DNA from 4 places in the Streptomyces sp. LN549 genome. Region 2 is predicted to be linked to each of the others. Evidence: riboswitches for the same ligand, from Rfam matches in the RefSeq annotation. Region 2 holds a riboswitch; each other region holds the start of a gene.
What was found. A riboswitch is a leader RNA that binds a small molecule or an ion and turns the genes downstream of it on or off. The one in region 2 is predicted to bind S-adenosylmethionine.
Positions count from the first base shown of each region.

Region 1: it holds a riboswitch for S-adenosylmethionine, as region 2 does, so the genes downstream of both, thrC (threonine synthase) here and SH922_RS35445 (hypothetical protein) in region 2, are expected to answer to the same signal.
Region 3: it holds a riboswitch for S-adenosylmethionine, as region 2 does, so the genes downstream of both, SH922_RS01305 (putative leader peptide) here and SH922_RS35445 (hypothetical protein) in region 2, are expected to answer to the same signal.
Region 4: it holds a riboswitch for S-adenosylmethionine, as region 2 does, so the genes downstream of both, SH922_RS10410 (aminotransferase class V-fold PLP-dependent enzyme) here and SH922_RS35445 (hypothetical protein) in region 2, are expected to answer to the same signal.

Region 1 is NZ_JAZHRI010000002.1:4,859,469-4,866,553, reverse strand. Features, by position in the region: gene SH922_RS22020 (TetR/AcrR family transcriptional regulator) at 1-637, shown strand, start outside; gene groL (chaperonin GroEL) at 766-2,391, opposite strand; gene SH922_RS22010 (cold-shock protein) at 2,741-2,947, opposite strand; gene SH922_RS22005 (MoaD/ThiS family protein) at 3,380-3,658, opposite strand; gene thrC (threonine synthase) at 3,688-4,983, opposite strand; SAM riboswitch class I at 5,001-5,127, opposite strand; gene SH922_RS21995 (glucosyl-3-phosphoglycerate synthase) at 5,281-6,228, shown strand; gene SH922_RS21990 (trehalose-6-phosphate synthase) at 6,282-7,085, shown strand, end outside.
Region 2 is NZ_JAZHRI010000002.1:7,962,102-7,969,186, reverse strand. Features, by position in the region: gene SH922_RS35460 (MFS transporter) at 1-1,120, shown strand, start outside; gene SH922_RS35455 (cytochrome P450) at 1,280-2,536, opposite strand; gene SH922_RS35450 (cytochrome P450) at 2,533-3,828, opposite strand; gene SH922_RS35445 (hypothetical protein) at 3,987-4,409, opposite strand; SAM riboswitch class IV at 4,457-4,566, opposite strand; gene SH922_RS35440 (phosphocholine-specific phospholipase C) at 4,679-6,745, opposite strand; gene SH922_RS35435 (SAM-dependent methyltransferase) at 6,944-7,085, opposite strand, start outside.
Region 3 is NZ_JAZHRI010000002.1:267,460-274,544, forward strand. Features, by position in the region: gene SH922_RS01290 (esterase-like activity of phytase family protein) at 130-1,479, shown strand; gene SH922_RS01295 (APC family permease) at 1,688-3,163, shown strand; gene SH922_RS01300 (N-acetylmuramoyl-L-alanine amidase) at 3,210-3,800, shown strand; SAM riboswitch class IV at 3,860-3,973, opposite strand; SAM riboswitch class IV at 4,098-4,242, shown strand; gene SH922_RS01305 (putative leader peptide) at 4,295-4,345, shown strand; gene SH922_RS01310 (cell envelope biogenesis protein OmpA) at 4,529-5,314, shown strand; gene SH922_RS01315 (helix-turn-helix domain-containing protein) at 5,325-5,915, opposite strand; gene SH922_RS01320 (benzoate/H(+) symporter BenE family transporter) at 6,092-7,085, shown strand, end outside.
Region 4 is NZ_JAZHRI010000002.1:2,352,501-2,359,585, reverse strand. Features, by position in the region: gene SH922_RS10420 (cytochrome bc complex cytochrome b subunit) at 1-122, shown strand, start outside; gene trpD (anthranilate phosphoribosyltransferase) at 245-1,309, shown strand; SAM riboswitch class IV at 1,400-1,517, shown strand; gene SH922_RS10410 (aminotransferase class V-fold PLP-dependent enzyme) at 1,692-3,071, shown strand; gene SH922_RS10405 (Lrp/AsnC family transcriptional regulator) at 3,197-3,478, opposite strand; gene SH922_RS10400 (rhomboid family intramembrane serine protease) at 3,475-4,224, opposite strand; gene SH922_RS10395 (hypothetical protein) at 4,385-4,627, shown strand; gene SH922_RS10390 (NYN domain-containing protein) at 4,662-6,026, shown strand; gene SH922_RS10385 (NlpC/P60 family protein) at 6,313-7,085, shown strand, end outside.

The DNA.
Region 1 (7,085 bases), 3.1 Mb from region 2:
GCGCAGGCCCGCCTTCAGCCGCGAGGCGATCACGGTGGCGGCCGTCACCCTGGCCGACACCGAAGGAATCGACGCGGTCACGATGCGGCGGGTCGCCGCGGAGGTGGGCGCCGGCGTCATGTCGCTCTACAGCTACGCCCCCGACAAGGAGACGCTGCTGGACCTGATGATCGACCACGTCAACGGCGAACTTCCGGCGTCCGCACCCCTCACCGGCGACTGGCGGGCCGACCTCAAGGCCATCGGGCACCTCCAGCGCGACCACATGCTCCGCCACCCCTGGCTGGCCACCGCCGTGCCCGCCCGCCGAACGCTCGGCCCCCGCACCCTCGCCTTCCTGGAGCACGCCCTGGCCGCCCTGCGGCCCAGCGGTCTCGACGGCGGCGCCCGGCTGGAGGTCTTCGCCCAGCTCACCGCGTTCGTGGCCGGGCACGTGGCCCACGAGGTGGCGCAGGCCGAGGCCGCCCTGTCACCGGACCGGGCCGCGGCCGAGGCGCTCTACCTCACCGCCGTCGCCGCGGACGGCCACCACCCGGAACTGGCCGAGGCACTCTCCTCGTCCGGCCGCCCGGTCACCCCCGACGCCACGTTCGCCCGCTTCCTGAACCGGCTGGTCGACGGCCTCGACGCGGGTTGACCGTAAGGGCCGCGCACGGAGTGGACGGGCCGGCCCGTCCACACGCACAACGACACCGGCCCCCGGGGACGAATCCCCGGGGGCCGGTGTCGTTGTACAGCTGTGCAGGAGCTACCGATCCGTCAGGATCAGAAGTCCATGTCACCGCCCGGCATGCCGCCCGGCGCGCCGCCGGCAGCGGCCTTCTCCGGCTTGTCGGCGATGACGGCCTCGGTGGTGAGGAAGAGCGCGGCGATGGACGCGGCGTTCTGCAGGGCGGAGCGCGTGACCTTCGCCGGGTCGAGAATGCCCTCGGCGATCATGTCGACGTACTCGCCGGTCGCGGCGTTGAGGCCGTGACCGATCGGCAGGTTGCGCACCTTCTCGACGACGACGCCACCCTCGAGACCACCGTTGACGGCGATCTGCTTGAGCGGGGCCTCCAGCGCCAGCTTGACGGCGTTGGCGCCGGTCGCCTCGTCACCCGAGAGATCGAGCTTCTCGAAGACGGCCGAGGCCTGGAGCAGAGCCACGCCACCACCGGCGACGATGCCCTCCTCGACGGCGGCCTTGGCGTTGCGCACCGCGTCCTCGATGCGGTGCTTGCGCTCCTTGAGCTCGACCTCGGTCGCGGCACCGGCCTTGATGACGGCCACGCCGCCGGCCAGCTTCGCGAGGCGCTCCTGGAGCTTCTCGCGGTCGTAGTCCGAGTCGGAGTTCTCGATCTCGGCACGGATCTGGTTGACGCGGCCCTGGACCTGGTCGCTGTCACCGGCGCCGTCGACGATCGTCGTCTCGTCCTTGGTGATGACGACCTTGCGGGCGCGGCCGAGCAGGTCGAGACCGGCGTTCTCCAGCTTGAGGCCGACCTCCTCGGAGATGACGGTGCCACCGGTGAGGATGGCGATGTCGCCGAGCATGGCCTTGCGGCGGTCACCGAAGCCCGGGGCCTTGACGGCGACGGACTTGAAGGTGCCACGGATCTTGTTGACGACCAGGGTCGACAGGGCCTCGCCCTCGACGTCCTCGGCGATGATCAGCAGCGGCTTGCCGGACTGCATGACCTTCTCCAGCAGCGGAAGGAGGTCCTTCACGTTGCTGATCTTCGAGTTCACGATCAGGATGTACGGGTCGTCCAGGGACGACTCCATGCGCTCCATGTCCGTGGCGAAGTACGCCGAGATGTAGCCCTTGTCGAAGCGCATACCCTCGGTGAGCTCCAGCTCCAGACCGAAGGTCTGGGACTCCTCGACGGTGATGACGCCTTCCTTGCCGACCTTGTCCATGGCCTCGGCGATGAGCTCGCCGATCTGGGTGTCAGCGGCGGAGATGGAGGCGGTCGAAGCGATCTGCTCCTTGGTCTCCACGTCCTTGGCCTGCTCCAGGAGGGCGGCGGAGACGGCCTCGACGGCCTTCTCGATGCCCCGCTTGAGGGCCATCGGGTTGGCACCTGCGGCCACGTTGCGAAGGCCCTCGCGGACGAGCGCCTGAGCGAGAACGGTGGCGGTGGTCGTACCGTCGCCGGCGACGTCGTCCGTCTTCTTGGCGACCTCCTTGACCAGCTCCGCACCGATCTTCTCGTACGGGTCCTCCAGCTCGATCTCCTTGGCGATGGAAACACCATCGTTGGTGATCGTGGGGGCGCCCCACTTCTTCTCAAGGACGACGTTGCGGCCCTTGGGGCCGAGGGTGACCTTGACGGCGTCGGCGAGCTGGTTCATGCCGCGCTCAAGACCGCGCCGGGCCTCCTCGTCGAAGGCGATGATCTTGGCCATATGAAGTGGTCCTCCCGGACAGGGGTGGATTTCTCCGGACCGAGAGGCGCCCGCGACGGACGGCCTGCGTGTCTGCCGGTTCCTTGCCCCGACAGACCTGCGGGCCTCACCGGCCCGGTCCAAGTTTCTGTCACTCTCACCCAGAGAGTGCTAAGCCAATAATTAGCACTCGACCCCCGAGAGTGCAAGCGTCCCCCTCCGGAGTGTGGACAGCCGCGAAGGGGCCCGCGGAGGCGGTCCGGCACGTCGCGCGAGCGCCCCGGGACGCACGAAGGGCCCGTACCCCAGGGGTACGGGCCCTCCGTGCGTGAGTAGTGTCGTTGGCCGACTGCGTACTGACAGGCCGGGCTCAGCCGACGGCGAGCTTGACCATGTCCGCCTGCGGCCCCTTCTGGCCCTGCGAGATCTCGAATTCAACTCGCTGACCCTCTTCGAGGGTGCGGTACCCGTCCATCTGGATCGCGCTGTAGTGGACGAAAACATCCGCACCACCGTCGACCGCGATGAAGCCGTACCCCTTCTCCGCGTTGAACCACTTGACGGTGCCCTGAGCCATGCCTAACTCCCCTATTACTGGCCCTTGCACGGGACCGCACTTCGCGGGCCCGGGTCAGAACTCACCCTCCGACAGGAGAGGGTGCGTGCGCCGGAACGCGTCGACCGCGGCCGAATGTATCTGCCCAACTGCCCTCTGCAACAGGTCAATCGGACGAGAATTCTGAGCAGCACCGATCGCCCGAATGCGGGGGATTCATGAGATTCCAGGGCAAGTCAGGCCAGGCAAAGGCGACTTATGGCGCAAGGGGCTCTCGTACTTTGGCTGCATCTTGTCGTGGCCAGGCGCATTCTCATATGCGGGTGGCACGGGCAGCGGAGGGGACTTCCCTCACTGTACCGCGCTCAACCATGCAGAATTGCCCCCTCCGCTTCTCTCGCAGAGGGGGCAATTCCGGTGACGCGGTGAAGTCGGGCCGGGGAGGCCCGGGGCTCAGCAGCCGCCGGCGACGGCCGGGATGATCGAGATGCCGGCGCCGTCCGGGGTGACCGCGTCCAGGCCACCCTCGAAGCGCACGTCGTCGTCGTTGACGTACACGTTCACGAAGCGGCGCAGCTTGCCCTGGTCGTCCAGGACGCGGGCGGCGATGCCCGGGTGGTCCTTCTCCAGGGACTCGATGACCTGGGAAAGGGTCGCGCCCTCGGCCGGGACCTCGGCCTGGCCGCCCGTGTAGGTGCGGAGGATGGTGGGGATACGGACCTTGACGCTCATGGTGGGTGCCCTTCCTGAGTCTCGAGTGGTCAGAAGCTGGTGGCGAGGCCGGCGGCGCGGAAGGCTTCCAGACTCGGGCGGATCGTGGCGCTCGCCTGCGAGGTGGCGGCCACCGCGTCCAGCGTCTTGAGGCCGTCACCGGTGTTCAGGATGACAGTGGTGAGCGCCGGGTCCAGCAGACCGGCCTCGATCAGCTTCTGCGTCACGCCGACCGTCACCCCGCCGGCCGTCTCGGCGAAGATGCCCTCGGTGCGGGCCAGCAGCTTGATCGCGTCGACGACCTGCTCGTCGTTGACGTCCTCGACCGCGCCACCGGTGCGGCGGGCGATGTCCAGGACGTACGGGCCGTCGGCCGGGTTGCCGATCGCCAGGGACTTGGCGATCGTGTTCGGCTTCTGCGGCCGCACCACGTCGTGACCGCCCTTGAATGCGGCGGAGACCGGGGAGCAGCCCTCGGCCTGGGCGCCGAAGATCTTGTACGGCTTGTCCTCGACCAGGCCGAGCTTGATCAGCTCCTGGAGGCCCTTGTCGATCTTCGTGAGCTGCGAGCCGGACGCGATCGGGATGACGATCTGGTCGGGCAGCTGCCAGCCGAGCTGCTCGCAGATCTCGTACGCGAGGGTCTTGGAGCCTTCGCCGTAGTACGGGCGCAGGTTGACGTTGACGAAGCCCCAGCCCTCGCCGAGCGGGTCGCCGATGAGCTCGGAGCAGAAGCGGTTGACGTCGTCGTAGTTGCCCTCGATGCCGACCAGCTCACCGCCGTACACCGCGGCCATGACGACCTTGCCCTGCTCCAGGTCGTGCGGGATGAACACGCACGAACGCAGGCCCGCACGGGCGGCGGCGGCGCCCACGGCGCCGGCGAGGTTGCCGGTGGAGGAGCAGGAGAGGGTGGTGAATCCGAAGGCGCGGGCGGCCTCGACGGCGATCGCGACGACGCGGTCCTTGAAGGAGTGCGTCGGGTTGCCGGAGTCGTCCTTGACGTACAGACCGCCGGTGACGCCCAGCTCGCGGGCGAGGTTGTCGGCCTTGACCAGCTTGGTGAAGCCGGGGTTGATGTTGGGCTTGTCCGCGACATCGGAGGGGACCGGCAGCAGCGGCGCGTAACGCCAGATGTTGTTCGGGCCGGCCTCGATGCGCTTCTTCAGCTCGTCCGGGGAGCCGCTCGGCAGGTCGTACGCCACTTCGAGCGGCCCGAAACAGGACGCGCAGGCGAAAATGGGACCGAGTGCGAATCGTTCTCCGCATTCGCGGCAGGAAAGCGCTGCGGCGGGACCCAGGTCCACGGAAGATTCAGTGTTTGCTGCAACAGTCTCAACAGCCATGATGGCGAGGCCCTTTCTCCTCATCTTCCTCGCGACGCGTTTCGTCACGAGACGGAATTGGCACCTTCCCCACCTGACCTCGCGGTCGGCGGGAGGGTTGCCGGGACTTCAACGGGCCGTTCCCTCTGTCCCTCTGGATGAGCGCTGTGGCACTGGACCATGGATCCAGGCGTTTATCGGCGGACGGACCCCGGCATGCGACGGCCATCTGCGTTGTTCAAGACTGTAACCGAAGCACCGGACTGTTGAGATAGCCGTCCGAACCGCGAGATGGATCACATACAGGGAGTATCGACCGTGCTGGAAGAGGTCGAACGCTGGCTGACCAGGCGTTCCTGGTCAGCCGCCGACCGTCCGCTGGACCGTCTGCTCGATGCCAGGAACGGCGCGAACGGCGCGAGCGTGAGTGTGGTGCTGCCCGCGCTCGACGAGGCGGAGACCGTCGGGGACATCGTCACGACGATCCGGCGCGAGCTGATGGAGAAGGTCCAGCTGGTCGACGAGCTCGTGGTGATCGATTCCGGTTCGACGGACGCCACCACCGAGGTCGCCCGCCGGGCGGGCGCCCGCGTCGTCCACCGGGACGCGATCCTGCCCCGCATCCCGGCCGTCCCCGGCAAGGGCGAGGTGCTGTGGCGGTCACTCCTGGTGACCGGCGGCGACATCGTCTGCTTCATCGACGCGGACCTGAAGGACTTCTCCGCGGACTTCGTCTCCGGCATCGTCGGCCCGCTGCTGACCGACCCCTCGGTGCAGTTCGTCAAGGCGATGTACGACCGCCCGTTCGGCGACACCACGGGCCAGGGCGGCCGGGTCACCGAAATGGTGGCACGCCCGCTGCTCAATCTGCACTGGCCGCAGCTGGCCGGCTTCGTCCAGCCCCTGGGCGGCGAGTACGCGGTGCGCCGCTCGCTGCTGGAGCGGCTGCCGTTCCCGGTCGGTTACGGAGTGGAACTGGGCCTGCTCGTCGACGCCCTGCACACGGTCGGCCTGGACGCCCTCGCCCAGGTCGACGTAGGCGTCAGGAAGCACCGTCACCAGGACGGCCAGGCGCTCGGCCGGATGGCGGCCGCCATCTACCGCACCGCCCAACTCCGCCTCTCCCGGGGGCATCTGGTCCGCCCGTCGCTGACCCAGTTCGAGCGCGGCGAGCACGGGTTCGTCCCGCGCACCTACCCGGTGGACACGGAGGAACGGCCGCCCATGCGCGAGATCGAGGAGTACGTTTCACGCCGCGCGGCGTGACGTGGGCCTACTTCGCACGTTTGGGCGGTTCGCGATCGGGCTAGATTCCGCCCATGGTCTCCGAGCACGCCCCTCAGCCCGCTGCCCAGGTACTCGTCGCGTCCAACCGCGGCCCGGTCTCGTACGCGCTGCGCGAGGACGGCACCCTCGACTCCCGGCGCGGCGGCGGCGGACTCGTCTCCGGCCTGAGCGCCGTCGACGACAAGATGTGGGTCTGCGCCGCCCTCGGGGACGGCGACCGGGAGGCGGTGCGGCGCGGCGTCGGTGAGCCAGGTGTGCGGATGCTCGACATCGACGCAGGAGTGCACGCCGACGCGTACAACGGCATCGCCAACTCGGTGCTCTGGTTCGTCCACCACCTGCTCTACCAGACCCCCGTCGAGCCCGTCTTCGACGCGGAGTTCCGCCGGCAGTGGGCCTCCTTCGAGACGTACAACCGGGCCTTCGCCGAGGCGCTCGCCGAGGAGGCGGGCGAGGGTGCGGCGGTCCTCGTGCAGGACTACCACCTGGCGCTGGTGCCCGGCATGCTCCGCGAGCTCCGCCCCGACCTGCGGATCGGCCACTTCTCGCACACCCCGTGGGCGCCCGTCGACTACTTCCGGCTGCTGCCCGACGACATCGCCGAACAGCTGCTGCACGGCATCCTCGGCGCCGACCGGGCGGCCTTCCTGACCCGCCGCTGGGCGGACGCGTTCATCGGCTGCTGCACGGAGATCCTCGGCGGCACCGGCGGCACCCGGATCGGGGTGCACGGCCTCGGCGCCGACGCGGACTTCCTGCGCCGCCGCGCGCACGAGGCGGACGTGGACGAGCGGATGGCGGCGCTGCGGGAGCAGGTGGGCCCCGGCCGGAAGACG
Region 2 (7,085 bases):
CGCCATGAGCCCGGCACTTGTCGGCGGGATCGTCACCCTCACGCATGTCGGATACGGACTCGGACTCTTCTTCCTCGTACCGCTGGGCGACATGGCCGACCGCAGACGGCTCGTCGTGGCCCAGTTGCTCCTCCTGGTGGTGGCGCTGCTGGCGGTCGCCACCGCCCACACCGCGGCGATCCTCCTCGCGGGCATGGCCGGGATGGGGCTTCTCGCGGTGGTCACGCAGACGCTGGTGGCCTTCGCGGCGTCACTGGCCCCTCCTGCCCGGCGCGGACGCGTCGTCGGCCTGGTGACCAGCGGCGTGGTCGTCGGGATTCTGCTCGCCCGCACCGCATCCGGTCTCATGGCCGATCTCGCGGGCTGGCGGTCCGTCTACCTCGCTTCAGCGTCGCTCACCGCTCTGCTCGCCCTGGTCCTGCACCGAGTGCTGCCTCGCCGCGACGTTGTCCCACCGGCGTCCCTGCGATACGGACAGCTCCTGCGCTCCACGATCACCCTGTTCGCACGGGAACGGCTTCTGCGGCTCCGAGCCGTGCTCGGCCTGCTGATCTTCGCAGCCTTCAGCACCCTGTGGAGCAGCATCGCGCTACCGCTCAGCGAGCCCCCGTTCTCCCTTTCCCACACCGAGATCGGGGCATTGGGGCTGGTCGGAGCCGCAGGCGCCCTGGCCGCGACCATGGCTGGCCGCTTGAACGACCGCGGACTCTCCCAGCGGACCACCGGCATCGCATTGGCGCTGCTCGCTGCCTCGTGGATGCCCCTGGCATTCACCCGCAGCTCGCTCTGGGCCCTGGTCGTCGGCGTGATCCTCCTCGATCTCGCCGTGCAGGCGGTCCACGTCACCAACCAGACCCTGATCTATGCGCTGCACCCCGACGCGGGCAGCCGGCTGATCGGCGGATACATGGTCTTCTACTCGATCGGCAGCGCCACCGGCGCCATCGCCGCGACCTCCCTCTATTCGGTGGCCGGCTGGGGTGCCGTATGCACCCTGGGTGCCGCAATCAGCTGCCTCGCGTTTGCGCTCTGGGCGCTCACGCGACACAGCACCCCGGACCCCACCACCAAGGCCGCCGACTGCGGCAGTTCCTTGACTGTCGATGCATCGACAGATTGATGAGAAAGACCGGAAAGCGGCAGGGTGCGGCCGGACCGGCATCCGATCATGCCCATAGAACGGCGTCAGAGACAGGTCGGAGGACTGAATCACCGCCGTTTGCGGCTGGTGACACGGTTCTCACCAGCACGCCGTACGGAGAACGTCGGTCAGACGGCTTCAGGCACCGAGCAGAACGGGAAAGGCCTCCATGTCGTTCTGCGTCATCACGGGAAGCTTGCGGATCTCCGAATCCGGCACCGCGAGCCGCAGCTCCGGGAAGCGCCCGAAGAGCGCCGGCAGGGCGATCCCCGCCTCGACGCGGGAGAGCGCCGCACCGGGGCAGATGTGCGGACCGTGCCCGAAGGTCATGTGCCGGATCGGGGTGGGGCGGGTGATGTCGAAAGACTCGGCGTCGGGGCCGTGCTGCTCCGGGTCGCGGCCGATCACCCGGTAGGAGATGACCACGCCCTCGCCCTTGGCGATGACACCGTCACCGACCTGGATGTCCTCGGTGGCGAACCGCATCAGCAGATGGGTGGTCGGGGTGTCCCATCGCAGGGTCTCCTCGATCACGGTCTCCCAGGAGACCTCTCCGTCGAGGACCATCCGCAACTGCTCGGGGTGGGCCAGCAGGGCGCGTACGGCATTGAGAATGAGCCCGATCGTGGTCTCGTGACCGGCCGCGACCATCGCCTTGAGGTTGCCGACCACCTCTTCCTCGGTCAGCGGCTCGCCGCCCTCGTCGGCGAGGATGAGCGCGGAGGTCAGGTCGTCGGTCGGCTGCGCGGTCTTCTCCCGTACGAGCCCGGCGTAGAAGACGTCCAGGTCGGCGAGGAGGGCCAGGCGTTCGTCCTGCGGGGTGAGCATCGAGAAGAAGGCCTTGTACTGGCGGGTCAGCATGGCGTTCGCGGCGGGGTCGACCCCCATCAGCATGCCGACGACCCGCATGGGGAGCGGCTGCGCGAACACGGACTTGAGGTCGACGACGGCCCCGTCCCTGCCGCCCTCGGCGAGCGCGTCCAGCAGTTCCTCGGTGAACTTCTCGATGTCGGGGCGTATCGCCTCCAGCCGGCGGGGCGTGAGCGCCTGGGAGGTCTTGGTCCGCAGCCGGCGGTGCTCGTCGCCGTCGACGGTGAACATGGACCGGCCGGCGTCGATCATCCCGATGAGCGGCCACGCGTGCGTCACCTCGCCGCTCTGCCACAGGCCCCAGGCGTCGAGGTCCTTCACCAGCCGCGGATCGAGCAGGAGCTGGCGCGCGTCGGCGTGCCGGGTGAGGGCCCAGGCCGGGACACCGAGCAGCTCGATCCGGGCCAGCGGTCCGGCGTCGCGCAGCCGCGCCGTCTCGCCGTCCAGGTCCTGGACCATCGGGTCGATGACGACGGTCCCGCCGTTCTGGGCTGCTGCCTGGGCGGCGGCGTGGGGGCAGTTCACGAGAAGTCTCCTGTCGTACGAACGGGGGTGAACCGAACAGGGAGCGAGGTGGATCCACGCAGGAACGCGGAGGGCCGTCGCACGAGTTCGTCGACGGGGACGGCGAGCTGGAGATCGGGCAGCCGGTCGAGCAGGACCTCGATGCCGGTGCGGGCGATGATCTCGGCGATCTCCTGGGCGGGGAACGGGCACCGGTACTCGCCATGACTGAACGCGAGATGGGCGCCGTTGCCGCCCTGCGCGGGCGCTCCGGTGCCGGACACGCCCTGGCGGATCAGCGGGTCCGTGTTGGCGGCGCCGAGCCCGAGCAGCAGCATGTCCCCGGCCTTGATCCGCTGCCCGCCGAGCTGGGTGTCCCGTACGGCCCAGCGTCCGGCGAGGATCTGGGTGGGCGTGTCCTCCCAGAGCACCTCGTTCATGGCCTCGCCGATGCTGCGCCGGCCGCGGGCCATGGAGTCGGCGAACTCGTCCTCGGTGAGCATCAGCCGCAGGGAGTTGCTGATCCAGTCGGCTGTGGTGAGGTGCCCGGCGGCCGTGATGGCCATCAGGTCGAGCATGTACTCCTCGTCGGTGAACGCCTCGGGGAAGGCGAGCATGCGGGAGGTCACGTCGTCCCCCGGCACGGCCCGCTTCGCGGCCACCAGCCGGGCCATGTGTTCCCCGAACCGCAGATGGGCGCTCTGCGCGTCCGGGCCCCCGTCGGCAAGATCCTTCAACACCTGCGCGATGTCGGCGCCTTCGGCATCGGGGAACCCGACCAGTCGGGCGAGGACCAGGACGGGAAGGGGCTCGCAGAAGTCGGCGACGAGATCGGCCGTGCCGCGGCTGCACACGTCGTCGATGAGCCGGTCGGCCAACTGCTCGCAGTGGTTGCGGATCTCAAACGGATCGGCGCCTTCGAGAGCCGGTCCGACCATGCGGGCATGCCGCCGGTGCTCCTCCCCCGCGCTGAAGTAGATGGACGGCAGGGGGCGCCCCACCATCGGCAGCAGGGGCCAGTCGTCAGGAATGTTCGGCCACTGATTCCACAGGCCGACATCGCGGGGGAACAGCTCGCCGTCGCTGGTGACTTGATGCAGCTCGCGGTACCCGACGACCAGCCAGGCGGGGAACCCGCCCGGAAGTTCCACGGGGACGACAGGCCCGTGATCGCGCCGCATGGCGCGGTAGACGGCCTGGGGTTCGGTCTGGAACCCGGGCCCGCCGAGCGGCACGGCACCGGCGTGAGCCGGACAGCCGGGAGGTGCAGGAGGGGTGGACGGCGCGGGCTCGGTGGAAGAAGGGCGCGTCATGAGTCCTGACTCCTGTGGCGACAGCTGCAAGCGTCATGATCATGCGATCAACGCAGCTTCACTATAAGGATTTTATGTGACGTCGGAACCGTCAACAGCGATCAATTCCAAACCCGGAACTGAACAACAGGGCGACATCTCGGCACAATTGATAAGCATCACGATGTACCGCACCGGGCAGAGCCGCCCTCGCACAGATCCCCGCCCTGGAGCGCGACGTTGACCAGCCCGACCCCCCTCCCACCCCCGGGTCCGGCGCCTTCACCATCGCCGTACACGAGCTTCAACGCATGCCAGCGCGCCAGCCAGTACACCCGCCCACGGTGATCGGCGAGGGTCTCCCGCAGCGCGCCGGGCGCATGCGTCCAGACCGCGGGGAGGTCACCCGCATAGTCGAAGGCGGGGCGCAGTTCGACCCATCCGTCGTCGCGGACGTCACCGGAGGTGAGCAGGATCTCGACGGCCTGTCCAGGTTCCTGCCGGCACTTCTTGGCATGGATCCAGTGCACGCGGTGGCCCGCGGCATAGCGGACGCAGTCCTCGCTCCGCACGGAGTCGTTCTGGGTGAGATGACGCAGCATGGTGAGGTTCGCCTTCCGGGGTGAGGACCCCGAGTGCCCTGCACCGCGGTCCGCTGTTCCCCGTACCCTGCGCACGGGGCAGGTCGTCACCCGGAGCACCCGCAGCGGAGCGGGGTGCCGTCCAGCAAGCCGGGGCTGTGCACTGGAACTCATGACCCGTCCGAAACCCTATCCCACGCACACGGCCCGGCCCGACGGGTGGTCAGGAGTGCGCAGCGCCCGGCCACGGGCACCGCCCACCCCCGAACCGCCCGCCGGACGGGGGCCACTCAGCCGGTGACGAGACCCGGGTCGCTCGAACCGGCCCGGCCCGTCTCGACGTGTCCGGCGAAGCGCCGCAGGAAGGTGGCGTCCGCGTCGGAGACGACGGTGACGTCGTACCAGTTCTTGCTTCCTCGCAGGTCAAGCGCGTACTTCACGGTCGCACCCGCTCGGACCGCGAAGGTCTGCACCCCTCCCCCGTACCCGACGGCGCTGCGAACGGTCAGGCGCACGGTCGCGGAACCGCCGTTGACGAAGGTCAGTTCAAGCCCGCCGGAGGAGGCATCATGACGAGCCGTCACCTCGGGCCCCGCCACCTTCCCGTCCGCCCGGAAGGTGCGCAGGAATCCGTTGGGGCCGTGGACGGTGAGGTCGGTCACTCCCTTGGAGTAGGCGGTGTTCCAGCTGTCCGAGAGCGACTTTCCGGCCTCGGTGGTGTAGGTCCAGGGCCCGTCGGTTCGGTTCGCGGAAGTCACGAGGAACTGCGCCCCGGCGGCGGGACCACCACCGAAGGTGAGGCGGTACTTGCCGGTGGACACATCGGCGGCGCCGTCGACGTAGGGCGCGTAACGCAGCGGCCGGGTGGGCCGCGCCCCCTTCTCCTGCTTCGGCACGCTGCCGGTGGCGGGCGGCGCGGGAACGTAGTCGGGGTGCCGGAGGCGGTCCGGGGGCTGGTAGGCGTCGGTCGACGGCAGCGAGACGTCCGATGCGTCCGCACGACGGAAGTCGAAGGCGGAGGTGAGATCACCGCAGACGGCGCGCCGCCAGGGCGAGATGTTGGGCTCGTGCACCCCGAAGCGCTGCTCCATGAACCGGATGACGGAGGTGTGGTCGAAGACCTCGGAGCACGCGAACCCGCCGGTGCTCCACGGGGACACGACGAGCATGGGCACACGCTGCCCGAGCCCGTACGGCCCTGCGGCGTACCGGATGTCACCGGGGAAGTAGTCGGCCGAGGTGTCGACGGTGGACAGCCCCTGCGCGGGCCCCGACGGCACGAAGGGCGGCACGACGTGATCGAAGAAGCCGTCGTTCTCGTCGTAGGTGATGAAGAGGGCGGTCCGGCCCCAGACCTCGGGATCGGCGGTCAGCGCGTCCAGGACCTGCGAGATGTACCAGGCACCGTAATTGGCGGGCCAGTTGGGATGCTCGCTGTACGCCTCCGGAGAGACGATCCATGAGACCTTCGGCAACGTCCCGGCCCGGACATCGGCCTTCAGGTCGTCGAGGAGCCCGCCACCGTTCTTGAGATCGGTCCCGGTACGAGCCTTGTCGTAGAGCGGATCGCCGGGCTCGGCATCGCGGTAACTGTTGAAGTACAGCAGCGAGTTGTCACCGTACGTGCCCCGATAGGCATCGTCGATCCACCCCCAGGACCCGGCGGCGTCGAGCCCGTCACCGACGTCCTGATAGACCTTCCACGACACGCCGGCCTGTTCCAGACGCTCGGGGTAGGTGGTCCATCCGTACCCCGCCTCGTCGTTGCCGAGCACGGGACCGCCGCCGGACCCGTCGTTCCCCGTGTATCCGCTCCACAGGTAGTAGCGGTTCGGGTCGGTCGACCCGATGAACGAGCAGTGGTACGCGTCGCAGACGGTGAACGCGTCGGCGAGGGCGTAGTGGAACGGTATGTCCTCGCGCGTGAGATGAGCCATCGTCGTGGCCGTCTTGGCCGGCACCCACTGGTCGTACGCACCCTTGTTGAACGCCCGGTGCCCGCCCGCCCAGTCGTGGTTCAGGTCCCGGAGGAACTGCATCCCGAGCTCGTCGGCGGGCGGCCTGAACGGCAGCACCTCCTTGCCGAGGAGGTCCTTCTGATGCCAGACCGGCTTTCCGCTGGGCAGCGTGACGGGCCGCGGGTCACCGAAGCCGCGGACGCCGTTCATGGTGCCGAAGTAGTGGTCGAAGGAACGATTCTCCTGCATCAGGACGACGATGTGCTCGACGTCCTGGAGGGAGCCCGTACGACCCCGCGCGGGAAGGGACGCGGCGCGCGCGATGCTGCTCGACAACGCGGTGTAGGCGGCCGTGCCTCCGGCGAGTTGCAGGAGTCGGCGCCGGTTGAGTTCTGCCATGGGTGGGGGCCTCTGCAGGGTGAGGGGATGTGGGGGAAAGCGACTGGAGTGTTCCAGAATCGGCAGGCCCTGCGGAAGACCCGTGCGGTGTGCACTCGGTGGCGGTCGACGGAACATTCGGCGACGAGGCGGGTCGGAACCCTGCCCGCGCACTACGACTTGCGCACGATCACCCCGAGCACCCAGCCACCCCCGCCCCTACGCCTTTACCCCCACGCCTCCGAACGCATCCACATCGGCCGCCACCGTCGCGCTCTCGGCATCGGGGCGCCATGCGCTGAGCCGTACGAACCCGGGCTCGATCATGCGCAGGCCGTCGAAGAGCGTCGCGATCTCCTGG
Region 3 (7,085 bases), 7.7 Mb from region 2:
GGCGGGCAGGGGCACATCACCCCTGCCCGCCGCCGCGTTCTGCCCCGGAGTTCAACTCGATGTCACCGGTCGTTGAGGAGCGCGGCGGAACGTGACGGCCGTCAGATCCTTATGTCCTCAGGAGGCCCCATGTCCGCGCGTGTCGTCCGTCGATCCCTTGCCGTCGGGCTGCCGCTCGCTCTGCTCGGCACCGTGTGTGTCGCAGGCACCGCAACCGGCGCGCAGGACCGGCACCACCGCCGCGCGGGCACCGCACGGGTCACCGCGAGCGCCGTGCTCGGGGACGTCCCTCTGGCCGGCTTCAGCAACGGGCTGCTGCCGGGGACCGTCGGTGACGACCGCGGCGTGATGCTCGGCGGCATCGGCAGCGACATCTACCCGGCCGGCCGCGAGGGCGAGTTCTGGACCGTCACGGACCGCGGCCCGAACGGCCAGATCAAGGTCGACGGCACCAAGCGGCGCACCTTCCCCGTCCCCGGCTTCGACCCGGCGATCGTCAAGGTACGGGTGCGCGGCGAGCGCGTCGAGGTGCTGCGCGCCATCCCGCTGACCACGCGTTCCGGCGCCCCCGTCAGCGGTCTGTCGAACCAGGCGGGCCGGGACGAGGCCCCGTACGCCTACGACGCGAAGACGCCTCTCGCGTACAACCCGAACGGTCTGGACACGGAAGGCATCGTCCGCAGCGCGGACGGCTCGTTCTGGCTGGTCGACGAGTACGGTCCGTCGCTGGTGCACGTCTCCGAACACGGCCGGGTACTGGCCCGTTACGTCCCTGAGGGCCTGAACCTCAAGGGCGCGGACTACCCCGTCGTGGAGTCCCTGCCGGGCGTCCTGCTCCACCGGAAGATCAACCGCGGTTTCGAGGGCCTGGCGCTGCTGCCGGGCGGCGATCTGGTGCTCGCCGTCCAGAGCCCGCTCTCACTGCCCGACCAGGACGCGGGCGAGGCCTCGCGCAATGTGCGGCTGTTGCGCTTCTCCACGAAGAAGCGCGCGGTCACGGCGGAGTACGCCTACCGCTTCGACGCGGTGGGTGTCGTGGATCCGGGTGAGGACGACACGTCCGAGCTGAAGGTCTCCTCGGTCGTCGCGATCGGCGGCAACGACCTCCTGATCGAGGAGCGCACGGACCGGGCGGCGCGCCTGCACCGCATCACGCTCCCCCGCGGCGCCGGCATCCTGGGTTCCCGCTGGGACGCCCCGGCCGCTTCGCCCTCGTACGAGGAACTGGCGGACCCGGCGGCCTCGGGGGTCCCGGTCCTGCGCAAGAGTCTCGTCGTCGACCTGGGCACGGTCGAGGGCGTGCCCGGGAAGATCGAGGGCGTGGCAGTGACGGGCCGGGACACGCTCGCCCTGATCAACGACAACGACTTCGGGATGACCGACGGGACGGGCGCCTTCGACGCGGACGGCCGGCTGGTCGACTCCGGCATCGAGACATCCGTGACGCTGCTGAAACTGCCGCGCCCGCTGACCCGCTGACGGGCCGAAGCTCCAGGGCCACCGGACCTCACCGTCCGGCGGCCCGGGCACGGCACCCATGCCACCGCCAACTCCCGCTGCTGCAGACCGATTTCGGGCTGCCGCCGTCTTCCGCCACCCGCGTGACGCCCGTACGGTGGTGCGCGCACGCTGCTCGGCCGTACATCGGACATCACATTCCGGTCATCGGACAAGAGGGAGTCACGGGATGTCGGGGGAATCGGGTACCGGACTCCTGCGCAATGCCGTAGGGCTGCGCGAGGTCCTGTTCCAGAGCATCACGGCGATGGCGCCGGCAGCTGCCATTGCCGCGTCCATACCCGCGGGAGCCGCGTTCGCGGGAGGAAGTCTGCCGCTGTCGGTACTCGTGGCACTGGTGGCCTGTCTGTTCACCGCCTCGTGCGTGGCGGAGCTGGCCCGTCACCTGCCGGCCGCAGGATCGGTCGCCACGTACTCGGCGCAGGGGCTGCATCCGACGGTGGGCTTTCTCGTCGGTTGGGGCTATGTGTTCGTCGAGGCTCTGGTGCCGTCGCTGTTGCTGCTCCAGCTCGGCTTCACGACAGCGGGCACCCTGCATCAGGAGTGGGCTTCCTACCCGGCGGACCTCTGGTGGCCGTGGTCGCTCCTGGGCGCGGTCGTCATCGCGCTGGCCGGCTTCCTCGGCGTCCGGGCCTCCGCCCGTTTCGGCACCGTCCTCGGCATCTTCGAAGTGCTGGTGTTCGTGGCCTTCGCCATCCTGCTGATCGGGCAGGCCGGCTCGGACAACACCCTGTCGGTGTTCGGCCCGTCGCACACCGCCGAGGGCTTCGACGGGATCAGCGGCATCTTCGCCGGTTCCGTCTACACCGTGCTGGCCTTCGCCGGATTCGAGGCAGCGGCCCCCCTCGCCGAGGAGACGAAGAACCCGCGTCGCACCATGAGGCGAGCGGTGCTGGGCGCCGCGCTCTCCATAGGCCTGGTGTACGTCCTCACCACGTACGCGATGTCCGTGTACTTCGGGCCCGACCGGTTCGCAGGCTTCGGCGCCTCGGGGGCGGCGTCATGGGAGGGCGTGGCCCGTGCGTCGTTCGGCCTGTTCTGGGTACTGCTCTTCCTCGCTGTCGTCAACTCGACCGTGGCCAACGCGAATGCGTGCGCGAACGTGTCCACCCGTACGGCGTTCGCGCTCGGCCGCACCGGGGTGTTTCCCCGGGCATTTGCACAGCTCCACCCCCGTCGGCGCTCCCCCGTCACCGGGGTCGCCGTGCAGTTCGTGATCGCGGCCGGCGCGGCGCTCGGGCTCGGATTCGCCTACGACCCCGTGACCGCCTTCGTCCTGCTGGCCACCGTGATCGTCACGGTGATCATCGGGGTGTACATCATCGTGAACCTGGCCTGCGCCGGCTATTTCCTGCGGCGGCGCCGGGACGCGTTCAATCCGGTGCTGCACCTCCTGTTCCCGGTGCTGGGCATCGCGGCGTTCGCGCCTGCCCTGCTGACGGCCGCAGGGATCCCGGCGTTCGACTTCGTCTCCGAACTCAGCGCCCCCGTCTCCTGTGCGGGTCCCGTCGTCGGCATCTGGATGGTGCTCGGGATCATCGTCCTGGCGGTACTACTGCGCAGACATCCGGAACGGGTGGCCCAGATGGGCAGAATCCACCTGGACGAGGACCCGCCGGCCCGGGCACCTGAACCGGACAACTGACCGATCATCCCCACCTGTTACTCTCCCCCACCACCCAGGAGTACGCATGGACCGCAGAAGGATCCTTCAGGGCGCCGCGGCGACGGCCGCGGGGGCACTGCTTCCCGCCTCCGTCCGCGCCGCTGCGGCGACGGCCGGCGAAACGGACTACCCGGCGGCCCACTGGGTACCGGCCTCGACGTCCAACTACACCGTCTCGACGCGGCCTTCGGCTTATCCGGTGCAGTACGTGATCATCCATGTCACCCAGGAGACGTTCTCGGACGCCGTGGCGATCTTCCAGAATCCGGCGAAGCAGGTGTCCGCGCACTATGTGGTGCGCTCCGCCGACGGGTACATCGACCAGTGTGTGCGGGAGAAGAACATCGCCTGGCACGCGGGGAACTGGGACTACAACACCCGTAGCATCGGCATCGAGCACGAGGGCTATGTGGACCAGCCCTCCTACTTCACCAACGCCATGTACGAGAAGTCGGCGCTGCTGACCGCCTCGGTGTGCGACCGCTACGGCATCCCCAAGGACCGCGCGCACATCCTCGGCCACGTACAGGTCCCGGGTACGGACCACACGGACCCGGGACCCCACTGGGACTGGGTCCGCTACATCCGTATGGTCAACCTCCTGGGCGCGGGCTGAGCCGCGCACGGGCCGGCGGGATCTCCGGGTCCCGGGCGTCCCGCGTCCGGGCCGGCGGGCTCACCCGTTCGCCGGTCGGGGCGTCGTCCGGTCCGGTCGTCACCTGGGGCGCCCCGCTGCGTGCGAGGGTCGCCGGCCGGCAAGCCAGGGCAGATCCGCCGGCACTCGTGACCGTTCCGGTCTGCGCCGGAGGTGCGGGCCGCAGCGAAATGGCTGCCAACGCCGGTGACCACCAGGCGAGACGGCTCGTCCCGCCTTCTTGACGGCGCCACCGGACGCACCGAAACTGACGTGGACGGTCACGATTGTCAGCGCTGCCCGTGCGGGATCTCCCGCCTGTGCGGTCATCGGCCCCGGCCCGCTGACAGGCAACCCTTCCACCGCGATGGGGTGCCCCGGGTGACGACCGGGTCCTGTTGGAGCAACAGGACAAGCGCGGTCTCGCGTCTCGCGAGCCCCAATGGCAGGACCGGTGGGAATTGCCCAGGAACGGCTTGACGAGGCGCCTGCACATCGATCTCCTGCGCGTCTCCAGCGCTTACTAGTCCGCATCGGACCCGTCCCCGTCCGATCGGCCGGACTCCTCGTCCCGGTGCGCTCGCACCGGGCCGGACGGGTCCCCTCGGTCCGGACCGGTACGCAAGCGCAGTCGCTCCGTATCCGGCCGCCGGTGCCACCATGGCGGCGGTGGCTTCGTCGTTCCCCCAGGGATCCCCATAGGGAGAGTCATGCCCGAGACAGCATCGCGCGGTTCCAGTACAGACAACTCGCCGCAGTGCGGCCCCGTTTCCTCCGCCTCCGCTTCACGCGCCGCAGGCCTCCGCTCTCCTTCGGGTGTTCCGTCCCCCCGCTTCGACAGCCGGATCGGCGTCGGTCTCGCCGGCGGCTTCTATCCGGCGCCGCACCGCTACGAGCTGTTCCTGTCGGCGAGTTGTCCGCGCTCGCAGCGCATCTCCATCACTCTCGGCCTCCTCGGTCTGCAGGACTCGGTCGCCACCACGCTCCTGACCCACCCGTCCGGGACACCCGAGGCCTTCGCCTCGCTGCGCAGTGCGTACGAGGCAACGGTGCACCACTACGACGGACCGCTGACGGCTCCCGCCCTGTGCGACCGCTGGAGTGGCCGCATCGTCAGCAACCACACGCCCGACATTCTCCGCGACCTGGCGGGTCTGCTGTCCGGGCACAACGAGGCCTGCCCCTCCGCACTGCACCCGCCGGAGCTCGCCGCGGACATCGAAGCCCTGCGTGAGCTGCTCGACCGGAAGGTCACTCCGTCCGCAACGCCCTCGGAGCGCTCGGCGGCGCTCGACCTGATGGAGCGCCGGCTCTCCTTGCATCCCTATGCGCTGGGTACGGAGCTGACGGCCGCCGATGTGGACCTGTGGGTGGCGCTCGTCCAGCCCGGCGCCAACTTCCTGCGCCCGTACCCCCTGCTCCAGGACTTCGTCCGCCGCCTCGGCGACCACCCCGCCTTCCCGTCCGCGAACGACGTGGCGTCCGACGCGGCGTGAGCCCCGGCGCTCAGCCGTCGTCGCGCGCGGTTGTCCGACCGGCTCCACCGGCAGGCTCCCCCGCCGAGGGATAGCGGACGAAGAGGATGCCCTGCACATCCCCGTCGGGCGCGCTGTAGACGTGGGGCACGTCGGCCCGCCAGTGCGCGCAGGCGCCGGGGCCGGCCGTGCTGATGCCGTCCGGCGGGCCGACAACGGCGGTGCCGGTCAGGACCATCAGGCTCTCCTGCGTACCCGGGACGTGCCCTTGCGACTCCTGTACGGCACCCGCCGTGATGCTGATGCGGAACACGTCGGTGACCGCGGACCCGTCCTCGTACCGCTCCAGAAGAACGGCGGTGACGGCACTTCCCGAGACCCCGGGAAGTGCCGGGCCGGAGCCGCCTCTCGGGCGCAGGTCGCTCAGTACGGCGCTGAGCGGCAGGCCGAGTGCGGTGGTGAGGGCGTACAACGTCTCCAGGGTGGGGTTGCGCGTGCCGCTCTCCAGCTCCGAGAGCGTGCCCTTGCCCACGCGGGAGCGCCTGGACAGCTCCGACAGCGACAGGTCCCGCTCGCGCCGCAGCGCTCGCAGCCTGCGCCCCACGTCCTCGTTCAGCCCCATCGGCCGTGCACCCGCTCCGCTGTCCTGGTTGACGGGCGTCGGCCCGCCTCTCTAGTGTTCCACATACAGAACGTTCCGTATACGGAACACACCGCGGCGCGCCGGGTCAGCCGCCGGCCATCGGCGCAGGCCGGCACCGCACCCGGTCGGGCACAGCACAGGAAAGTGACTCACTCATGTTCACGATCACCCGCATACGCTCGGCCGCGCCGCCCTCGGCCGTGGTCGCCGGACTGATCGCCGTCATGGTCGGGGTCACCAGTTCGGCGGCGCTGGTCTTCACGGCCGCGCAGGCGGCGGGGGCGGACTCACGCGAGATCTCCTCCTGGATGCTGGCGCTCGGCGTCGGACTGGCCTGCACCTGCATCGGGCTGTCGCTGCGTTACCGGGCGCCCGTCGTGACCGCCTGGTCGACGCCGGGAGCCGCGTTGCTCACGACCGGCCTGAGCGGTGTGTCGATGGCTCAGGCGGTCGGGGCGTTCGTCTTCTCGGCCCTGCTCATCCTTGTGAGCGGTGTGACGGGCTGGTTCAGCCGTCTCATGGGCCGGATCCCGGTGCCGCTGGCGGCCGCACTTCTCGCCGGGGTGCTGCTGCGGTTCGGCACAGGGCTGTTCAGCACGATGGACGGCGGATTCGCGGTCGCGTTCCCCATGTTCGTGATCTACCTGCTGGGCCGGCGCCTGCTGCCCCGGTACGCGGTGCTGCTGGCGCTCGCCGCAGGCGTGGTGGCCACCGTGTTCACCGGCGGCTGGCAGCTGGGCAAGGTCCGGCTCGCCCTGGCCACCCCCGCCTTCACCGCGCCGGAGTTCGACTGGAAGGTCCTCGTCAGCGTCGGTGCGCCCCTCTTCGTCGTCACGATGGCCTCGCAGAACCTGCCCGGCGTCGCCGTGATCCGCGGTGCCGGCTACGACGTGCCGGTCTCGCCCCTGATGACGTGGACCGGGGCGGCCAATGCCGTCCTGGCACCCTTCGGGGCGTTCGGCCTCAACCTGGCCGCGATCACGGCCGCCATCTGCACGGGCGAGGAAGCACACCCCGACCGCGACAGACGCTTCCTTGCCGCCGTGTGGGCGGGCGTCTTCTACCTCTGTGTCGGCCTTCTCGGCGCCACCGTCGCCTCGCTCCTCACCGCGATGCCGCAGGAACTCGTCCTGACGATCGCCGGGATCG
Region 4 (7,085 bases), 5.6 Mb from region 2:
TGTCCTTGGTGACGAAGCTGCGGGCCAAGCTCAGCAAGGGCTTCTACGGCGAGAACAACCAGATCGCCAAGCCCACCGCCGAGGAGTACAAGGAGATCACCAGCGGCCACGGCCACCACTGATCACCTGAACTGATCGCCACAGCAGGAGCCCCGTCCATCGCATGGACGGGGCTCTTCGCTGTCCCCGGGGCTCGATAGGGTGGTCACGTTCCTTTTATCGGCTGTGGACCCAGGAGTGGACCATGAACGTTGTGACCCCGGTCGGCGGCGACAGCGTGGCGGCTCGTTCCTGGCCCGGCGTGCTGACGCCCCTGCTGCGCGGCCAGGACCTGACCGCCGACGACACCGCGTGGGCGATGGACCGCATCATGAGCGGTGAGGCGACCGATGTGCAGATCGCCGGCTTCGCGGTGGCGCTGCGGGCCAAGGGCGAGACAGTCACGGAGGTCTCCGGCCTGGTCCGTGCGATGTACGAGCACGCCACGACCATCCACGTGCCGGGCCGTACGGTCGACATCGTGGGCACCGGCGGCGACATGGCCAAGACGGTCAACATCTCCACCATGTCGGCGATCGTCGTGGCGGGGACCGGCGCCAAGGTCGTCAAGCACGGCAACCGCGCCTCGTCGTCGGCCAGCGGTTCCTCCGACGTCCTGGGGAAGCTCGGCGTCAATCTGGAGCTGCCCCCGCAGCGGGTCGTGGAGGTGGCGGAGGAAGCGGGCATCACCTTCTGCTTCGCCGTCAAGTTCCACCCCGCCCTGAGGTACGCGGCGAAGGCCCGCTCGGAGCTCGGCGCGCCGACCACCTTCAACATCCTCGGCCCGCTCACCAACCCGGCCAAGGTGCGCTCTCAGGCCATCGGCGTCGCCGACCTGCGTATGGCGCCCATCGTCGCGGGCGTCCTCGCCGAGCGCGGCAACTCCGCCCTGGTCTTCCGCGGCGACGACGGCCTGGACGAGCTGACCACCACCGCGACCTCCCGCGTCTGGATCGCCAGGAACGGTGTCGTGCGCGAAGAGGGCTTCGACCCGCGCGACGTCGGCATCGACCTGGTGCCGGTGGAGGCGCTGCGGGGTGCCGACGCCTCGTACAACGCCGACGTGGCCCGCCGGCTGCTCGCCGGGGAGACAGGCCCCGTCCGGGACGCCGTCCTGCTCAACTCGGCGGCGGCGCTCGTCGCGCTGGACCCGGGGGAGGGCACGCTCACCGAGCAGCTCACCGCGGGGATGGCGAAGGCCGCCGAGTCCATCGACTCGGGTGCGGCAGGCCGGGCGCTGGAGAGATGGGTCGTGGCCAGCAACGCCTGACAGGACGGCGTACGGAATGTGAGGCAGGGCGCAGTCCAGATCATGGACTGCGCCTTGCGCGTTTCCGCGCGTATGGCAAGATGCTGCGCAGGTCATGAGTGACAGCGACTACGGCCCCGGCCCGCTGTCCGGCAACCCTCCGTCCGTGGCGGGGTGCCCCGGGTGAAGACCAGGCCGCAGGCAGCGAGGTCTGCGGCAAGCGCGGACCCCTCGACATCGTCAGATGTCCACCCGTGGGGTCCTGGTCCTCAGGGAGCCTCTTGTGAGCAAGCGAATGCGATAGGGCTTTCCGGCCCTCCTCCGCACACCCTTCTTTCTTCCCTCCGTGCTGCCGCGTATCCGCAGGCACGCGGAATTCGCCTGCCTGTTACGGGAGTTCGTCATGTCTGTCTTCACCGCCGCCACCGACCAGTCGATTTGTGCGCCGCTGCCGGTTCTGGGCAAGGATGTGACGGTTCCGCTGGTCACCGGCGGGGAGGTCACCTACGCCGCACTGGACTACGCCGCCAGTGCCCCGGCCCTGCAGCGGGTGTGGGACGACGTGGCCGCGTACGCGCCGTACTACGGCAGCGTCCACCGTGGTGCCGGCTACCTCTCGCAGCTCTCCACGGACCTCTTCGAGAGCAGCCGCGAGACGGTCGCGGAGTTCCTCGGCTGCCGCGCCGACGACCAGGTGATCTTCACCCGGTCCACCACCGACTCGCTCAACCTGCTCGCCGCTGTCCTGCCCGCCGACTGCCAGGTGTTCGTCTTCGAGACCGAGCACCACGCCTCGCTGCTGCCCTGGCGCGATGCCCGCGTGACGTACCTGAACGCCCCGCGCACCCCGGGCGAGGCCGTCGCGACGCTGGAGCGGGCCCTCGCCGACCGCGACCCCTACGGCCCCGCGCTGGTCTGCGTCACCGGCGCCTCCAACGTCACCGGCGAGCTGTGGCCGGTCAAGGAGCTCGCCGCCGCCGCGCACGCCCACGGTGCCCGGATCGTGCTGGACGCCGCCCAGCTCGCCCCGCACCACCCCGTCGACATCGCCGAGCTGGACGTCGACTGGGTCGCCTTCTCCGGGCACAAGCTGTACGCACCGTTCGGCTCCGGGGTCCTCGCCGGCCGCTCCGACTGGCTGCGCGACGCCGAGCCCTACCTGGCCGGCGGCGGCGCCTCCCGCCAGGTCGCCCGGCGCGCCGACGGCGGTGTGGACGTCGAATGGCACACCACCGCCGCCCGCCACGAGGCCGGCTCGCCCAACGTCATCGGCGTCTACTCCATCGCCTCCGCCTGCAAGGCGCTCACCGAGGCCGGCTTCGACAGCCTGGTCGCCCGGGAGCAGCAGCTCGTCACCGCGGTCCGCGCCGGACTCGCCGAGGTCCCCGAGGTCAAGGTGCTCTCGCTGTTCGGCGACGACGCCCCGCGGGTCGGCGTCATCTCCTTCGTGGTGGAGGGCTGGAACAGCTCGCACTTCGCCGCGGCGCTCTCCGCCGAGTACGGCATCGGGGTGCGTGACGGACTGTTCTGCGCCCACCCCCTCGTGCGCACCCTGCTCGGCAGCGACCCGCAGGACGTCGGCGAGTGCGGCGCGCCGGAGGCGGAGCCGGGCCAGAAGTCCCTCAACGCGATCCGGGTCAGCTTCGGCGCCGGTACGCCGGACGAGCACATCGAGCGCTTCCTGCGGGCGGTCAAGGAACTCGTGAGTCAGGGCGCCCAGTGGAAGTACCGGACCGAGGACGGCCGCTGCGTCCCGGACCGGGGCACGGCCGCGCAGGTCTGAGCAGACCCCCTCAGCACTTTCGGCCGGGTACGGACAGTTGTCCGTACCCGGCCGAAAGTGCTGAGGCGACCAGGGTGTCCCGTCCGGACCAGCCCGCGAGCCCGGCATGGTCCGAACGAGAGGCCCTACGCGTCCAGACCGATGGCGAAGGCCGCCTCCAGGTCGTGCTGCGAGTACGTACGGAACGCCACGTGGGTGTCGGTTCCCTCGACACCGGGGATCTTGCTGATCCGGCCGGGGATGACATCGGCGAGGTCGTCGTGCTTGGAAACCCGGACCATGGCGATCAGGTCGTACGTACCGGTGACCGAGAAGACCTCGCTGACGCTGTCCAGCGCGGCGATGGCCTCGGCGATCTCGGGAATCCGGTCCACGCTGGTTTTGATGAGCACGATCGCGGTGATCACGGCTGGCTTTCTCCCTCGGTGGCCGTGGCTGGAGGCTTCACTCTAGGGCCTTGCGGCCGGCCGCGTCCGTAGCGCCCCCAGGCGTAGAGGAAGCCGGTGGCGAAGCCGGCCACGTGGGCGAGGTAGGCCACCCCGGGCCCGCTGCCGGCGCCCTCGGCCGCCAGCCACTGCAGGACGAACCAGAAGACCAGCACGATCCAGGCGGGGAAGCGCAGCGGCAGGAACAGCAGGAACGGGAACAGGCTGGTGACCCGGGCCCGGGGGAAGAGGTAGAGGAAGGCCCCCAGGACCGCCGAGATCGCCCCCGACGCGCCGACGAGCGTCTGGTCGGAGGTGGAGTGCGCGGCCGCGTAGGCGAGCAGGGCGAGGTAGCCGCAGCCGAGGTAGAAGAACGCGAATTCGGTGTGGCCCATGCGCTCCTCGGCCATGGCTCCGAACACGTAAAGGAACAGCATGTTGCCGAGCAGATGCAGCCAGCTGCCGTGTACGAACAGTGCGGTGAGCGGGGTGAGGACGGCGTGTGCCGAGCCGTCCCACAGTTCGCTCGGGATGACGCCCCAGCGCTCGAAGTACCCGGCCTGGGCGGCGAGCAGGGCGTCCGCGGTGCCGTAGACCGGGTTGAACCCCGAGAGCGGGCTGATCACGAAGACCACGCAGCACAGGGCGATGAGGGCGTACGTCACCGGCGGCCCGCCCGAGGTGGCCGCCCGCAGGAGTCTGCCGGCCGCAGCCCGCCGATCGATCATGAACAGAGCATGACGCAAGCGGAGGGAACGGGACAGACCGCCTCGCCGTGCCGAGGGGAAGCGCCGAGGCCGTAGGGTTACGAGAGGACATCCGCAGTTCGACGGCGCACCGCGAGATCCTTGTCCGGCAGCTCAAGGCTCGACGAAAGAGGACGCAACGATGACGACGGTTCCCCAGCCGACCGACGGGACCCGCTGGCGCTGCACGCTCTGCGGAAACCTGACGAGGTTCGACGTGACGCGTTCGTCCAAGGTCGTCGAATACGTCCACCTCGACCTGGCCGGTGAGTCCAGCGTCGAGGAACGCGAGGTGGTCAGTGAGACCATCGAGTCGGTGCGCTGTCGTTGGTGCAACGCGGTGGACCAGATCGAACTAGTCGACAGGCCGGGTGCCGACTCCTGACGGGGCCGCGCGGACATAAAAAATGAGGTGACGGATGGTGGAGCAGCCCGCTGGCGGCGCCACGTCGGCCGATGCGGCCGGCGACGCCGTGGAGGCGCTCGACCGCCCGCTGCCCGAAGGCGTGCGGCGTCGGGTCGTCGCGCTCGTCGCGGACGCGTTCGGCGGTCTCACGGTCACCGAACTCCCGGCCCAGCTCCGACAGTACGCCCGCTTCACACCGACCCGGCGCGCCAAGTTCGCGGGGAACGCGATGGCGGCCGCGCTGGAGGGCGACGCGCCCTTCCGCCGCCGCATCGGCGAACGGCTGAAGGAGACCCAGCCGGAGCTGACCGCCGCGCTGGTGGCGGGGTCTCCGCCCGCCGCCGCGGATCCCGTCGACGTGGCCGCCGCCGCCTATGTGCTGCGCCCGGCCGGCTGGGTCAAGCTGGTCGCCGCCGCCGGCGAGGAGGCCGAGCGGGCCGACGCCGAGCGGGCCGACGAGGAGGTCCGGCTCGAACTGGAGCGGCTGCGCGAGGAACTCGCCCGGGCCCGCGCCCAGACGAAGAGCGAGACCGATCGGCTCCGCGCCGAACTGGACGCCGCCCGCAAGGAGGCCGACTCGCTCCAGCGCAAGCTGCGCAGCGCGGCCAACGAGGTGAAGCGCGGCGAGGCGGCGCTGCGCCGCGGCAGGGCCGAGAGCGATGCTCTGCGAGCCGAGGCGGCAGCCCAGGTGTCCGCGGCCGAGAGCGAGACCCGGAGGCTGCGGACGAGGCTCAGCGAGGCGGAGGCGTCCGTCGAGGCCGGCCGCAGGGCCGCCAGGGAAGGGCGCTCGGTCGAGGACATGCGGTTGCGGCTGCTGCTCGACACGGTGCTCGAAGCGGCCGGCGGGCTGCGGCGCGAACTGGCGCTGCCGCCCTCCTCGATGCGTCCCGCGGACAGTGTGGACGCGGTCGAGCCCGGACGGATGTCGCCCAAGGACATTGCCGCCAGGGCTCTTTCGGAGACCGATCCGGCGCTGCTGGACCAACTGCTCGCGCTGCCGCAGGCCCATCTGATCGTGGACGGCTACAACGTCACCAAGACCGGCTATCCGCAGATGCCGCTGGAGAAGCAGCGGCTCCGGCTGCTGGGCGGTCTGTCGGTGCTCGCGGCCCAGACGGGCGCCGAGATGACCTGCGTCTTCGACGGGGCCGAGCTGGCCGCTCCGGTGCTGCTCGCGCCGCCGCGCGGGGTGCGGGTGCTGTTCAGCAAGCCGGGTGTCACGGCGGACGAGGTCATTCGTCAACTGGCGCGCGCCGAACCGCCCGGGCGGCCCGTCGTGGTGGTCTCCACCGACCGCGAGGTGGCCGACGGGGTGGCGAAGGCGGGGGCCAGGCCCGTTGCGTCCCTCTTGCTCCTGAAGCGGCTTTCGCGCGTCTAGTGCGTCTTGTTGCGACTTGCCGGAAATCAGGGAACGGACCGTCAAGTCGCCGCTACGCCCTGTGTGATGTGAGTAAAGAAGTACCTCCTGTGACGAGATTTTTCCTGTGAGGATTTGAACTGATCACAAGATGGTCACTAAGGTCGGGCCTCGAACCTTCGCACGGTTGATCACCCATCCGGGGTGGCAGTGAAGGAACCGCCGAGGCCGTGACGTGCACGGAGCTGGGGGATCTCATCTCCCCCAGAACCCGGTAGGCGGCTCGAGGAAGAAGGAGCTCGCCTTCGTGGGGTCCCACCGTCGTCCCAAGCAACCGAGCCGCACCCGCGTGACCGTGCTCGGCGTGACTGCCGCCGCGGCCGTTGCCCTGACCTCCCAGGCGGCCCATGCCGACCCGAAGCCGACCAAGAGCGAGGTCAAGGAGAAGGTCGACAAGCTCTACGAAGAGGCGGAGAAGGCCACCGAGCAGCACAGTCTGGCCAAGGAGAAGCAGGACAAGCTCCAGAAGCAGATCGACGCGATCCAGGACAAGGTGGCCCGCGGTCAGCAGGAGCTCAACAACCTCCGCTCCGGCCTCGGTTCCCTCGCCGCCGCGCAGTACCGCTCCGGAGGCATCGACCCCTCCGTCCAGCTCTTCCTCGCCTCGGACCCGGACAGCTTCCTGGACCAGGCCTCCGCACTCGACCAGCTGACGGCCAAGCAGGCCGAGTCGCTGGCGAAGATCCAGGAGAAGCAGCGGTCCCTCGCGCAGGAGCGCAAGGAGGCCCAGGACAAGCTGAGCGACCTCGCGGACGTCCGCAAGACGCTCGGCGAGAAGAAGAAGAAGCAGCAGGCCAAGCTCGCCGAGGCGCGTCAGCTGCTGAACACGCTCACCCAGGCCGAGCGCGACAAGATGCGCGCGGACGACCAGCGCGCCAGCCGCGCCGCCAGTGACCGCGTCGACCTCGGCAACGAGGCCCCCGCCTCGGGTCTGGGTGCCGCCGCGCTCCAGGCCGCGGCGACCCGGATCGGCATGCCGTACTCCCCGGCTCAGACCGGCCCCGGCTCCTTCGACTGCTC